One region of the Rhizobium sp. BK049 genome, then DNA from elsewhere that is predicted to be linked to it. Evidence: predicted binding sites of a transcription regulator. Region 1 holds the regulator's gene; the other holds the start of a gene.
The links. Region 1 encodes PhoB, which activates phosphate uptake and scavenging genes when phosphate is short. Its sites were predicted from a motif close to TGTCATNNANCTGTCAT; they were not measured.
Positions count from the first base shown of each region.

Region 1 (5,268 bases):
CTCCTGACCGCCGGCGGCAATCGTCGCGAGCGTGCGCCCATGGAAGGCGCCCTCGAAGGTGATGATATGGTACCGCTCGGGATGGCCCTTGGAAAACTGGTAGCGGCGCGCGGTCTTGATGGCGCATTCGAGCGCCTCGGCCCCCGAATTGGTGAAGAACACCTTATCGGCGAAGGTAGCGTCCGTCAGGCGCTTGGCGAGGCGCTCCTGGCCGGGGATCTCATAGATGTTGGAGAGGTGCCAGACCTTGTCGGCCTGCTCCTTCAGCGCCGCAACCACATGCGGGTTGCCATGGCCGACGGAGGTGACGGCGACACCGGCGCCGAAATCGAGATAACGCTCGCCGCTCTCGGTGATCAGCCATACGCCCTCGCCTCGCTCGAACCGCAGCGGGGCGCGAGAATAGGTGTCATAAAGCGGCGCGGCTTCAGCCATGGCGCGGGTCTCCCGTTCAATGTTGTCTTGCACGGACTCCGGCTAACAAAACCAGGTCCAAAAAATCAAAAATGCCGCCTTTCGGCGGCGAGCGGTACTATTTCCTTTTCGCGCTGCAATGTCAACAAAACTGGCGCCTTAGCCTATGCAGCAGGCTTGTGCAGCGGCACTTTCGGCCTTCAACAGGCATTATTGCAGAAATGCCACGCAGAGGCAGCAAGTTGGGGAAAACTTGAAATTCGATTCATCCGGATTCCCGCGACTCTTGTCACGGAGTCAGCCTCACACTAGGTTAAAGTTCAATTACTAGACTGCATGCGGCGGAACTAGTCACCAAAATTGATCAAGCGTTTCTTGTTTCGGAGGCTTCCGGGACAACGGTGAGGGATTCTGCCATCACCAACGCAAAAGGTGGAGACAGGGCATGAACTGGACAGACGAGCGGGTCGAGAAACTCAAGAAGCTTTGGGCCGAAGGACTGAGCGCCAGCCAGATTGCTGCGCAGCTTGGCGGCGTCAGCCGAAACGCCGTTATCGGCAAGGTGCACAGGCTCAGCCTTCCCGGCCGCGCCAAGGCCGGCGGCACGGCCACCGCGGCGCGCACGCCGAAGCGCCAGACATCCGCGCCCCGCGCGCCGAATTACGCCTCCCGGATCACCACCCGCACCGTGACCCGTCAACAGGGCGCAACGATGCTGAAGGAAGAGATCGAGGTCGATGCCGTCGAGGAAATGGAATATGTGCCGGCCGGCAATGTGGTCGTGCCGATTTCTCGCCGCCTCGGCCTGACGGAGCTCACCGAACGCACCTGCAAATGGCCGGTCGGCGACCCGCTCAAGGAAGATTTCCATTTCTGCGGCTGCGAGTCCCCCGACAATTCGCCCTATTGCAGCTATCATCAGAAGCTTGCCTATCAGCCGATCAACGAAAGGCGCCGGGCCGCGGCACGGGTCAGCTGAGAAGGCGACATCGCCGGACATAAAAAACGGGCCGAGCGGCCCGTTTTTTTATTCGAGCGGGGAAGTGACCTTTGCGTTTAGCAACCAAGCCAACCCCACACTCCGTCATCCCGGGGCTTGGAGGAGAAGTGGTGCCTGGACAGATAAGCCACGCCAGTGCGATGAAGCTGGTTCTGCAGCGGCGATGGCGCGACGGCTCTGCAGCGGCGATGGATCGGCGGCAAAAACGGGTGCTACAGGTTGCACCACCGGCGCGTTTGGCGAGAGCGCCAACCACGCGCTCCGTCATCCCAGGGCTTGACCCGGCTTGACCCTGGGATCCACAACCAAGCACTCGGCTTCCATAATTTCCCTGCTGTTGGATGCATCCCTGTTCCCGCAGCGCCGGCCGCATGGATCCCAGGGTCAAGCCAGGTCAAGCCCTGGGATGACGGAGGCGAGGTGATGCTGGGACAAGTCGGCTCTGCAGGCGCGATGGAAAGGTGGAGCCGAGACGCATAAGCCTCGCCGGCGCAATGACGCTGGCGACGAAGCGGCTGCGATCGACGACGGCAAGGGGGGCCTCACAAGCCGTACTGCCGTGCGTTTGGCGGGAACGCCCACCCCACACACTCCCTCAGCCTCAGGCTTCCATCGAATAACCCGCGCCGCGGACGGTGCGGATGACGTCCTGCATGTTGGAGAAGTTCAGCGCCTTGCGCAGGCGGCCGACATGGACGTCGACGGTTCGTTCGTCGACATAGATGTCGTGGCCCCAGACGCCGTCGAGCAGCTGCGAGCGGGAAAAGACCCGGCCCGGCGACGACATCAGGAATTCCAGCAGGCGGAATTCGGTCGGGCCGAGGCGGACTTCGCGGCTCTTGCGGTGGACGCGATGGGTTTCGCGGTCGAGCTCGATATCGCCGCATTTCAGCACCGAGGACAGCACCTCGGGGCGGGCACGGCGCAGCATCGCCTTGACGCGGGCGACGAGTTCGGGGGTCGAGAAGGGCTTGACGACATAATCGTCGGCGCCGGTGGACAGTCCGCGCACACGCTCGCTCTCCTCGCCGCGCGCCGTGAGCATGATGATCGGCAGTCGCTCGGTTTCCGGCCGCATGCGCAGGCGCCGGCAGAGTTCGATGCCGGAGACGCCGGGCAGCATCCAGTCGAGGATGAGCAGGTCGGGCGTGCGCTCCTGAAGCCTAATTTCGGCCTCGTCGCCGCGCAGGATGGTATCGACCTCGAAGCCTTCGGCTTCGAGATTATAGCGAAGGAGCACGCTGAGCGCTTCCTCGTCTTCAACAACTGCGACTCTCGGGATCATGCGTGTCCGTCTCCTCGCGCACAAGCCTTAAACTGGGGGTATAAGCAGGCGTCCTGCGCAAATTCAGAAATTGGCTGCGACCTCTTTGCGCGCCCCGAACGGGCGCGCACGCAATCTTGGAAGGATTATTCCGTCGCGGCGCCGACGGTGTTGGCGCTGTCATCCTTCGGGCGATCGCCTTCCGGCTGGGCGCCTGTTGCCATGTAGTAGATCGTCTCGGCGATGTTGGTGGCATGGTCGCCGATGCGCTCGATGTTCTTGGCGCAGAAGAGCAGATGCGTGCAGCTCGTGATGTTGCGCGGATCTTCCATCATGTAGGTCAAGAGCTCGCGGAACAGCGAGGTGTACATGGCGTCGATCTCGTTGTCGCGTTCGCGGATGGCGGTCGCCTTGTCGGCAGCGCGTGTCGTATAGACGTCGAGCACTTCCTTGAGCTGGACAAGCGCCAGCTCGGAGAGATGCTCGAGGCCGCGGGCGAGCTTGCGGGGCACGCCGGTGCTCTGCACGGCGATGACGCGCTTGGCGGTGTTCTTGCCGAGGTCGCCGACGCGTTCGAGATCGGCGGCGATGCGGATCGAACCCATGATTTCGCGCAGGTCCGCCGCCATCGGCTGACGGCGGGCGATGGTGACGATCGCCTTGTCGCCGATTTCGCGCTCGGTATGATCGAGGATCACGTCGTCGGAGATGACCTTCTGCGCCAGCGCGGTATCGCCGTTGACTAGCGCCCGGACGGATTCGGCGACCATCTGTTCGGCCAGGCCGCCCATTTCGGAAATCCGCCTGGAAAGGAACTTCAGATCATCATCATAGGCAGAATAAATATGTGTCGATGCCATGGGGCTTTGTCCTCGAATAAGGGGAAGGCTTCGGATGGCCGTGATCAGCCGAAGCGACCCATGATGTAGTCCTGGGTACGGGGATCGTCCGGATTGGTGAACATCTTGTCGGTGTCGTTCTCCTCGACAAGATTGCCGAGGTGGAACATGGCGGTGCGCTGCGAGACGCGCGCGGCCTGCTGCATGGAGTGGGTGACGATGACGATCGTGTAGTTTTCGCGGAGCTCGTGGATCAGTTCTTCGACCTTGGCGGTGGCGATCGGGTCAAGGGCCGAGCAGGGCTCGTCCATCAGGATGACTTCCGGGCTGACGGCAACGGCGCGGGCAATGCACAGGCGCTGCTGCTGACCGCCGGAGAGGCCCGTGCCGGATTCGTGCACGCGGTCCTTGACCTCGTTCCAGAGCCCGGCGCGCTGCAGGCTGCTCTCGACGATCTGGTCGAGATCGGCCTTCGACTTGGCGAGACCGTGGATGCGGGGGCCGTAGGAGACGTTTTCATAGATCGACTTCGGGAACGGGTTCGGCTTCTGGAAAACCATGCCGACGCGGGCGCGAAGTTCGACGACGTCGATATCCGGATCATAGATATCGTCGCTGTCGAGCGTGATCTTGCCGGTAACGCGGCACCCCTCGATCGTGTCGTTCATGCGGTTCAGGCTTCGCAGGAAGGTCGACTTGCCGCAGCCCGAGGGGCCGATCAGGGCGGTTACGGTGTTTTCGCGGATGTTCAGGTTCACGTCGAAAAGCGCGCGCTTCTCGCCGTAGTATACGGAGACATCCTCTCCGATCATTTTATACGGGACGTTGCTCATCTTCTGATCCAGCGCCTTTTCAACTGCAGCTTCCGTCAGCATGTTCATGATGTTTGACTCCGTTTACCAGCGGCGCTCGAAGCGACGACGCAAGAGGATGGCGCCCATGTTCATGACGACCAGGAACAGGAGCAGGACGATGATGGCACCCGAAGTACGCTCCACGAAGGCACGTTCGGCCTCGTTCGCCCACATATAGACCTGCACGGGCAAGGCCGTCGAGGGCTCGAGCGGTGTCGCGGGCGCGTTGGCGACGAAGGCGACCATGCCGATCAAGAGCAGCGGCGCGGTTTCGCCGAGCGCGTGCGCCAGGCCGATGATCGTGCCGGTGAGGATGCCGGGCATGGCGAGCGGCAGGACATGGTGGAACACCATCTGCATTTTCGAGGCGCCGAGGCCGAGAGCTGCAGCGCGGATCGAGGGCGGCACGGCGCGCAGGGCCGCGCGGGTGGCGATGATGATCGTCGGCAGGGTCATCAGCGTCAGCACCAGGCCGCCCACCAGAGAAGCCGAGCGCGGCAGGCCGATGAAGTTGATGAAGACGGAAAGGCCGAGAAGACCGTAGACGATCGACGGGACGGCTGCGAGGTTGTTGATGTTGACCTCGATCAGGTCCGTCAGCCTGTTCTTCGGCGCAAACTCCTCGAGATAGATCGAGGCGGCGACGCCGATCGGCAGCGACAGAACCAGCACGATCAGCATCAGGTAGAGCGAGCCGATGAGGGCCACGCCGAGACCGGCGGCCTCCGGACGGCTGGAATTGCCGTTGACGAAGAGGCCGGTGTTGAACTGCTTCTGAAGAGCGCCGCTCGCCTTCAGTTGGTTCATCCAGTTGACCTGCTTGTCGTTGACCTTGCGGTTCTTCTCATCGACGGAAAGATCGATCTGGCCCTTGTTGGCGCTATCGATATTGGCATC
Region 1 is NZ_JACHYV010000033.1:52,531-57,798, forward strand. It holds gene FHT70_RS26820 (aspartate aminotransferase family protein) at 1-435, opposite strand, end outside; gene FHT70_RS26825 (GcrA family cell cycle regulator) at 860-1,393, shown strand; gene phoB (phosphate regulon transcriptional regulator PhoB) at 2,016-2,699, opposite strand; gene phoU (phosphate signaling complex protein PhoU) at 2,825-3,538, opposite strand; gene pstB (phosphate ABC transporter ATP-binding protein PstB) at 3,583-4,398, opposite strand; gene pstA (phosphate ABC transporter permease PstA) at 4,414-5,268, opposite strand, start outside.

Region 2 (5,268 bases), on a different contig from region 1:
ATGATCGGCTGCATGGTCGGCACTTCGCTTGCCATGGCGCCAGCCGTGCTGCTCGCGCAGGATGCCGATTTCGTCGATCTCGACGGCCCGCTGCTGCTTGCCCGCGACCGCCAACCCGGCCTGCGCTACGCCGCTTCCCTGGTCTTTCCGCCGGAAAGCACCCTCTGGGGCTGAAGATAGTAGGCTGAGATGACCAGCCCGAGGCCGGAAAGCGCGACGAGCGCCATGACGTAATAGCTGACAAGGCCGAGCCAGGCGTAGAGGTAGCCCGAAGCGATGGTCATCAACCCCATCGCCATGCCGACATAGAAGAAATAGGCGCCCTGCGCCGAGGCCTCCTGCGTTTCCTGCACCGTCGCCACGATTCTCCGCTGCACGCCGGTATGCACGAAGGCATAGGTGAAGCCGTGGAAACATTGCAGCAGGAAGAAGCCGGCAAAGCCGGCATTCATGGGAAACAGGATCCAGCGGCAGACGCTGATGGCGCAGCCGAAGCGGATCAATGTCCAGGCATTGAAGCGCCGATTGAGACGCTTCGATAGAAAGAACACCGTCACCTCCGAAGCAACGCCGGCGCTCCAGAGCAAGCCGACCTCGGTGCCGGAAAAGCCGAGCTGATGCCAATAAATCGAGGAAAAAGCATTGAGCACCGCGTGGCTCGACTGCTGGATGGCAACTCCGATCAGGAGCAGCAGCAAATGTGGTTCGCGCAACCCGCTGCCGGTGGCGGCCGGCAGGTCGATCGGCTGGCCGCGCCGCCGTGTGGGCCCGATCCGCGGACAGAAGATCGCCATCGCCACCGTCATCGTGAAGCCGAACACCATGACGACGAGCACCATGCCGCCGCCCCCCCGGCCGATCAGCTGACCGCCGAGGAGCGTCGAGACGATGAAAGCGATCGAGCCCCATACGCGCATCGACCCATAATCGAGCCCCCAGCGGCGCACGCCTGAAATGACGATCGATTCGACCACGGGCACATAGGGCGCAAAGGTGGCGCCCTGCAGCGCGAAGACGATTGTCACCGGCCAAAAGCTGGTCGTCCAGTAAAGCGCGATCGCCGTCAGCAGCGACAGGCCACCCGACCAGAGCAGCACGGTGGCGCGCTCCTTCATGCGGTCGGCGATCATGGCGACGACAGGTGCTACCAGGACTCGAACCACCATCGGTATGGCGAGAATAATACCGATTTCACGGTTACTGAAACTATGGGTTTGCAGCCAGACCGGGAAAAATGGCAGCACGACGCCATTGACGAGCAGCGGCGCGCAATAGGACAGCGCGCTGAGCAGCCGGAAGCGCGGCGGCGCTCCCTCACCCGGAGAATGTTGAGCGGGAATCATCGGTGGACCTGAAGGAAACTAGATGTTTTCCTAACACACCACCCCGGGGGGCGACCATTGCGAGAAATAGCCGTCCGGAAACGTTTTAGAAAATAAATTGGGCCTGTTACCTCGCGGTAACGGCTAAATTGCTGGCGAGCCGCCGCGACTGCGACGGCTGTAAAATCACGCTGCCTGCGCGGCGAGTTCCGCCTCTTCGAGACGCTCGACTGCGGTAAGCGCCGGCACTGCGCTAGCAAGCGCTCGCCAGGTGATCAGTTCGAACGTGCCGTCCTCATGCTCTGCAACCGCTGTGCAGCTTTCCACCCAGTCGCCGGTGTTGATGTAGCGGATGCCGTCCATCTCCTGGATGACGGCGTGGTGGATGTGGCCGCAGATCACCCCGTCGGCTCCGCTCTTGCGCGCCTCTTCAGCCACGACGCGTTCGAACTCGCCGATGAAATTGACCGCATGCTTGACTTGCAGCTTCGCCCAGGCGGAAAACGACCAATAGGGCATGCCAAGGCGACGGCGGACGGCGGCGAGCAGGATGTTGATGCGGATTGCCGTATCATAGGCCCAGTCACCGAGATAGGCGAGCAGGCGGGCGTTGCGGACAACGACGTCGAACTCGTCGCCGTGCAGGATCAGGTATTTCTTGCCGTCCGCGCCGTCATGCATCATGCGCTCGACGACCTCGATGCCGCCGAAATGCATGCCCGGGAAGTCGCGCAGGAATTCGTCGTGATTGCCGGGAATGTAGACAACGCGCGTGCCCTTGCGCGCCTTGCGCAGCAGTTTCTGGACGACGTCGTTGCAGACCTGCGGCCAGTACCAGCTGCGCTTCAGGCGCCAGCCGTCGACGATGTCGCCGACGAGCACGATCGTATCGGCTTCGTGGTAGCGCAGGAAATCTAGCAGGAAATCAGCCTTCGCGGCCTTCGAGCCGAGATGCACATCGGAAATGAAGAGCGTGCGGAAATGTCTGGGTTCCATCATGTCTGTCACGAACAGTGCTCGTGCCCCATCTTTCATCTAGCCTTCCAAAACCAGACTCGTGTTTCAGGAAGATGACAAGCTGGGGAAAAGCCCTGCAAACCCGCCGTTCCGTCTGATGGTAAACGCAGATCCCATCGAAGCCCGCAATAGCGATATCGGAAATCCGATTAGCATAATTTCTTGCCGCGAGGTCCTGGATCTTTCCCGCATGCCGAGAATCAAATTAACAGCAGCTGCCGATCAAGGCGTAACCTGGGGATATTGATGATGCGCGCCCGAACCGCGACAATAATGATTTCTATTGCACTGCTTGCCGGCTGTGCACCGACGCAGCAGGACTATGATGCGACAGTCACGCTGCTGCAAGGCAGCGCGAGAGCGAGAAACGAGTTCGTCAAAGTGTGCACAAAGGATTTCGATGCAAATGCGCGGCGCGCCGCGGGGATCGTGACAAACGTCTCCGACAATGACGCTCCGAGGATCGCCTGCCAGCGATATCTGACGGCCGCGATCTCCGGTCGCGCTACGTATCAGGATCTGCTCGACATCAAGGCTCACCGGTTTACGCCAAAACTCATCAAGATCTTCCAGGGCCGCTGATAGCCCGGAAGACGCCCTCTCGCTTCTCGATCTGGAACCGAGTGAACAATATCGACGGCCAAGCGGATTGGGGGCAAGCGGCGACCAGACGCTACGCCCTTTTCGGCCGGCAATATTGCCCTGCCGATCGAGCGCGTTCATGATGACAACGATTCCATGTCCGACAAAGCGGGATGGCCGATGCGTCTCTTTCTCGTTCGCCACGGCGAATCCCTCGGCAACATCAACGAACAGGCCTACCGCCAATTCGGCGATCATAATGTGCCGCTGACTGAATGGGGCTATCGCCAGGCGGCTGAGGCAGGCGCTGTCATCGCTTCGTACCTCAAAGGGCTGCCGAGCCAGGGATTCCAGAAGCTGCATATCTGGTATTCGCCGTTTCTGCGCACGCGCCAGAGCAAGGATGCGCTACTCGAAGCGCTTCCGGAAAACTTCGTCGGCGATGTCAGGGAAGATTATCTTCTGCGCGAGCAGGATTTCGGCCTCTTCACCGAAATCTACGACCTTGCCGAGCAGAAGCAGAAATTCCCCGAGGAGTTCGAAAAATGGGCGAGGCTGCGCAACAATAGCGGCAAGTTCTATGCGCGGCCGCCGGACGGCGAAAGCCGGGCGGACGTGGCGCAGCGGGTGCGTCTCTTCCTTCAGACCGTCATGCGCGAGGCCGAAAACGGCGACCACAACGTCGCGATCGTCGGCCACGGGGTCACCAACCGGGCGGTCGAAATGAATTTCCTGCACCACTCCGTCGACTGGTTCGAGCGCTCCGACAATCCTGGGAATTCCGACGTTACGCTGATCGAGGGAACGCGTTTGCAGGGCTACGACACGATACCGCTGCACCAGGCCGCCGACCGGCAGCCGGGACAGGAGAACAAGCTGCGCGATGCCTATGGCGCTGACGTGACGATGACGCCGAAGCGTGGTGGGTAAACCGCTCCCCACAAGGGACCCTTGTGGGGAGCGGTTTGGGGGGGGTCTTCAAGCAGCTCGCACCGCCGCCATCGGCTTCACATTCTGATTCATCCGGAACAAATTGTTCGGATCGTAGCGCAGTTTGATTTCCGAAAGGCGCGCATAATTAGCCCCGTAGGCCATTTCGACCCGGTCGGTCTCGTCCTCAGGCATGAAGTTGATGTAGGCAGTGCCCACAGCATGCGGCTTGGTTGCCTCGAAAAGTTCGCGCGCCCAGCCGATGCAGTTTCCGTCCATCTCGGTTTCCCGCCAGCGTGCATGGACATTCATGACGAAATGCGAACTGCGCTGCGGAAATGCCGTGGCCTCCGTCGGCACGCGGCCGGCGGCGCCGCCGACATGGCCGATGAATATTTCGCATTCCGGCCCTGGCAGCTTCCGCACGGCATTGATGAGAACCTCGATCGCCGCATCGGAAAGGGAGGCGAAATCCTGGCTCTTCCAATAGTTACGGGCGCCGGGCGTTAGAAGCGGGTCGAATGCCTGCTGCCAGCCGATGAACGGCATCGGGCCGACAATGTCGGCGATCGGCTTTCCGATCCCGCGCAACCTCGCCGCCGCCTTTTCGCCCGCCGCCATGTCCCCGCAATAGCACATAGCAAGCACCAATATCTCCTTGCCATGCCATTCGGCCGGCAGGAACGGCAGCGGCGGCGCCTGGCGCATCACCACCCAGCAGGTCAGCTCGTCGGGTGCTGTTTCCAGCGCCTCGCGATACTCCCTGAGAACGTTTTCCGCATCGGCGAAGGGATGCACGACCAGTCCGGCGAAAACTTCGGGCTGGAGCGGGTTGAGCTGGAATTCGAAGGAGGTCACGACGCCGAAATTGCCGCCGCCGCCGCGCAGCGCCCAGAACAGGTCCGGCCGCTCCGTCTCGCTCGCCTTCACCAGTTCGCCGTTGGCCGTCACCACATCGACCGAAATCAGATTGTCGAGGGTCAGCCCGAATTTCCGCGTGAGCCAGCCGAAACCACCGCCGAGCGTCAGGCCGGCTATGCCGGTCGTGGAATTAATGCCGGTTGGCAGTACCAGTCCGAATGCCAGCGTTTCCTTGTCGACGTCGCCGAGCGTCGCGCCCGGCTCGATCCTGGCGCGGCGCGTCTCGGGATCGACCCGCACCGATTTCATCGGCGACAGATCAATGACGACGCCGCCCTCGCAGACCGCGTTGCCGGCAATGCCGTGCCCGCCGCCGCGCACCGAAACGAGCAGATTGTTGTCGCGTGCAAGGCGCACCGCGCGCACGACATCAGCCGCCCCTGCACAGCGCGCAATCAGACCCGGCCGGCGATCGATCATCGCATTCCAGATCGCCCGCGCCTCACCGTAATTCATGTCTTTGCTGGTCAGGAGACTGCCGCGAAAACCGGCGGCA
Region 2 is NZ_JACHYV010000006.1:56,407-61,674, reverse strand. It holds gene dgcA (N-acetyl-D-Glu racemase DgcA) at 1-174, shown strand, start outside; gene FHT70_RS08225 (MFS transporter) at 126-1,343, opposite strand; gene FHT70_RS08220 (UDP-2,3-diacylglucosamine diphosphatase) at 1,509-2,321, opposite strand; gene FHT70_RS08215 (hypothetical protein) at 2,589-2,921, shown strand; gene FHT70_RS08210 (phosphoglycerate mutase family protein) at 3,102-3,851, shown strand; gene FHT70_RS08205 (FAD-binding oxidoreductase) at 3,900-5,268, opposite strand, start outside.
Region 2: the regulator PhoB is predicted to act here: its motif matches at 2,382-2,398, upstream of FHT70_RS08220 (UDP-2,3-diacylglucosamine diphosphatase).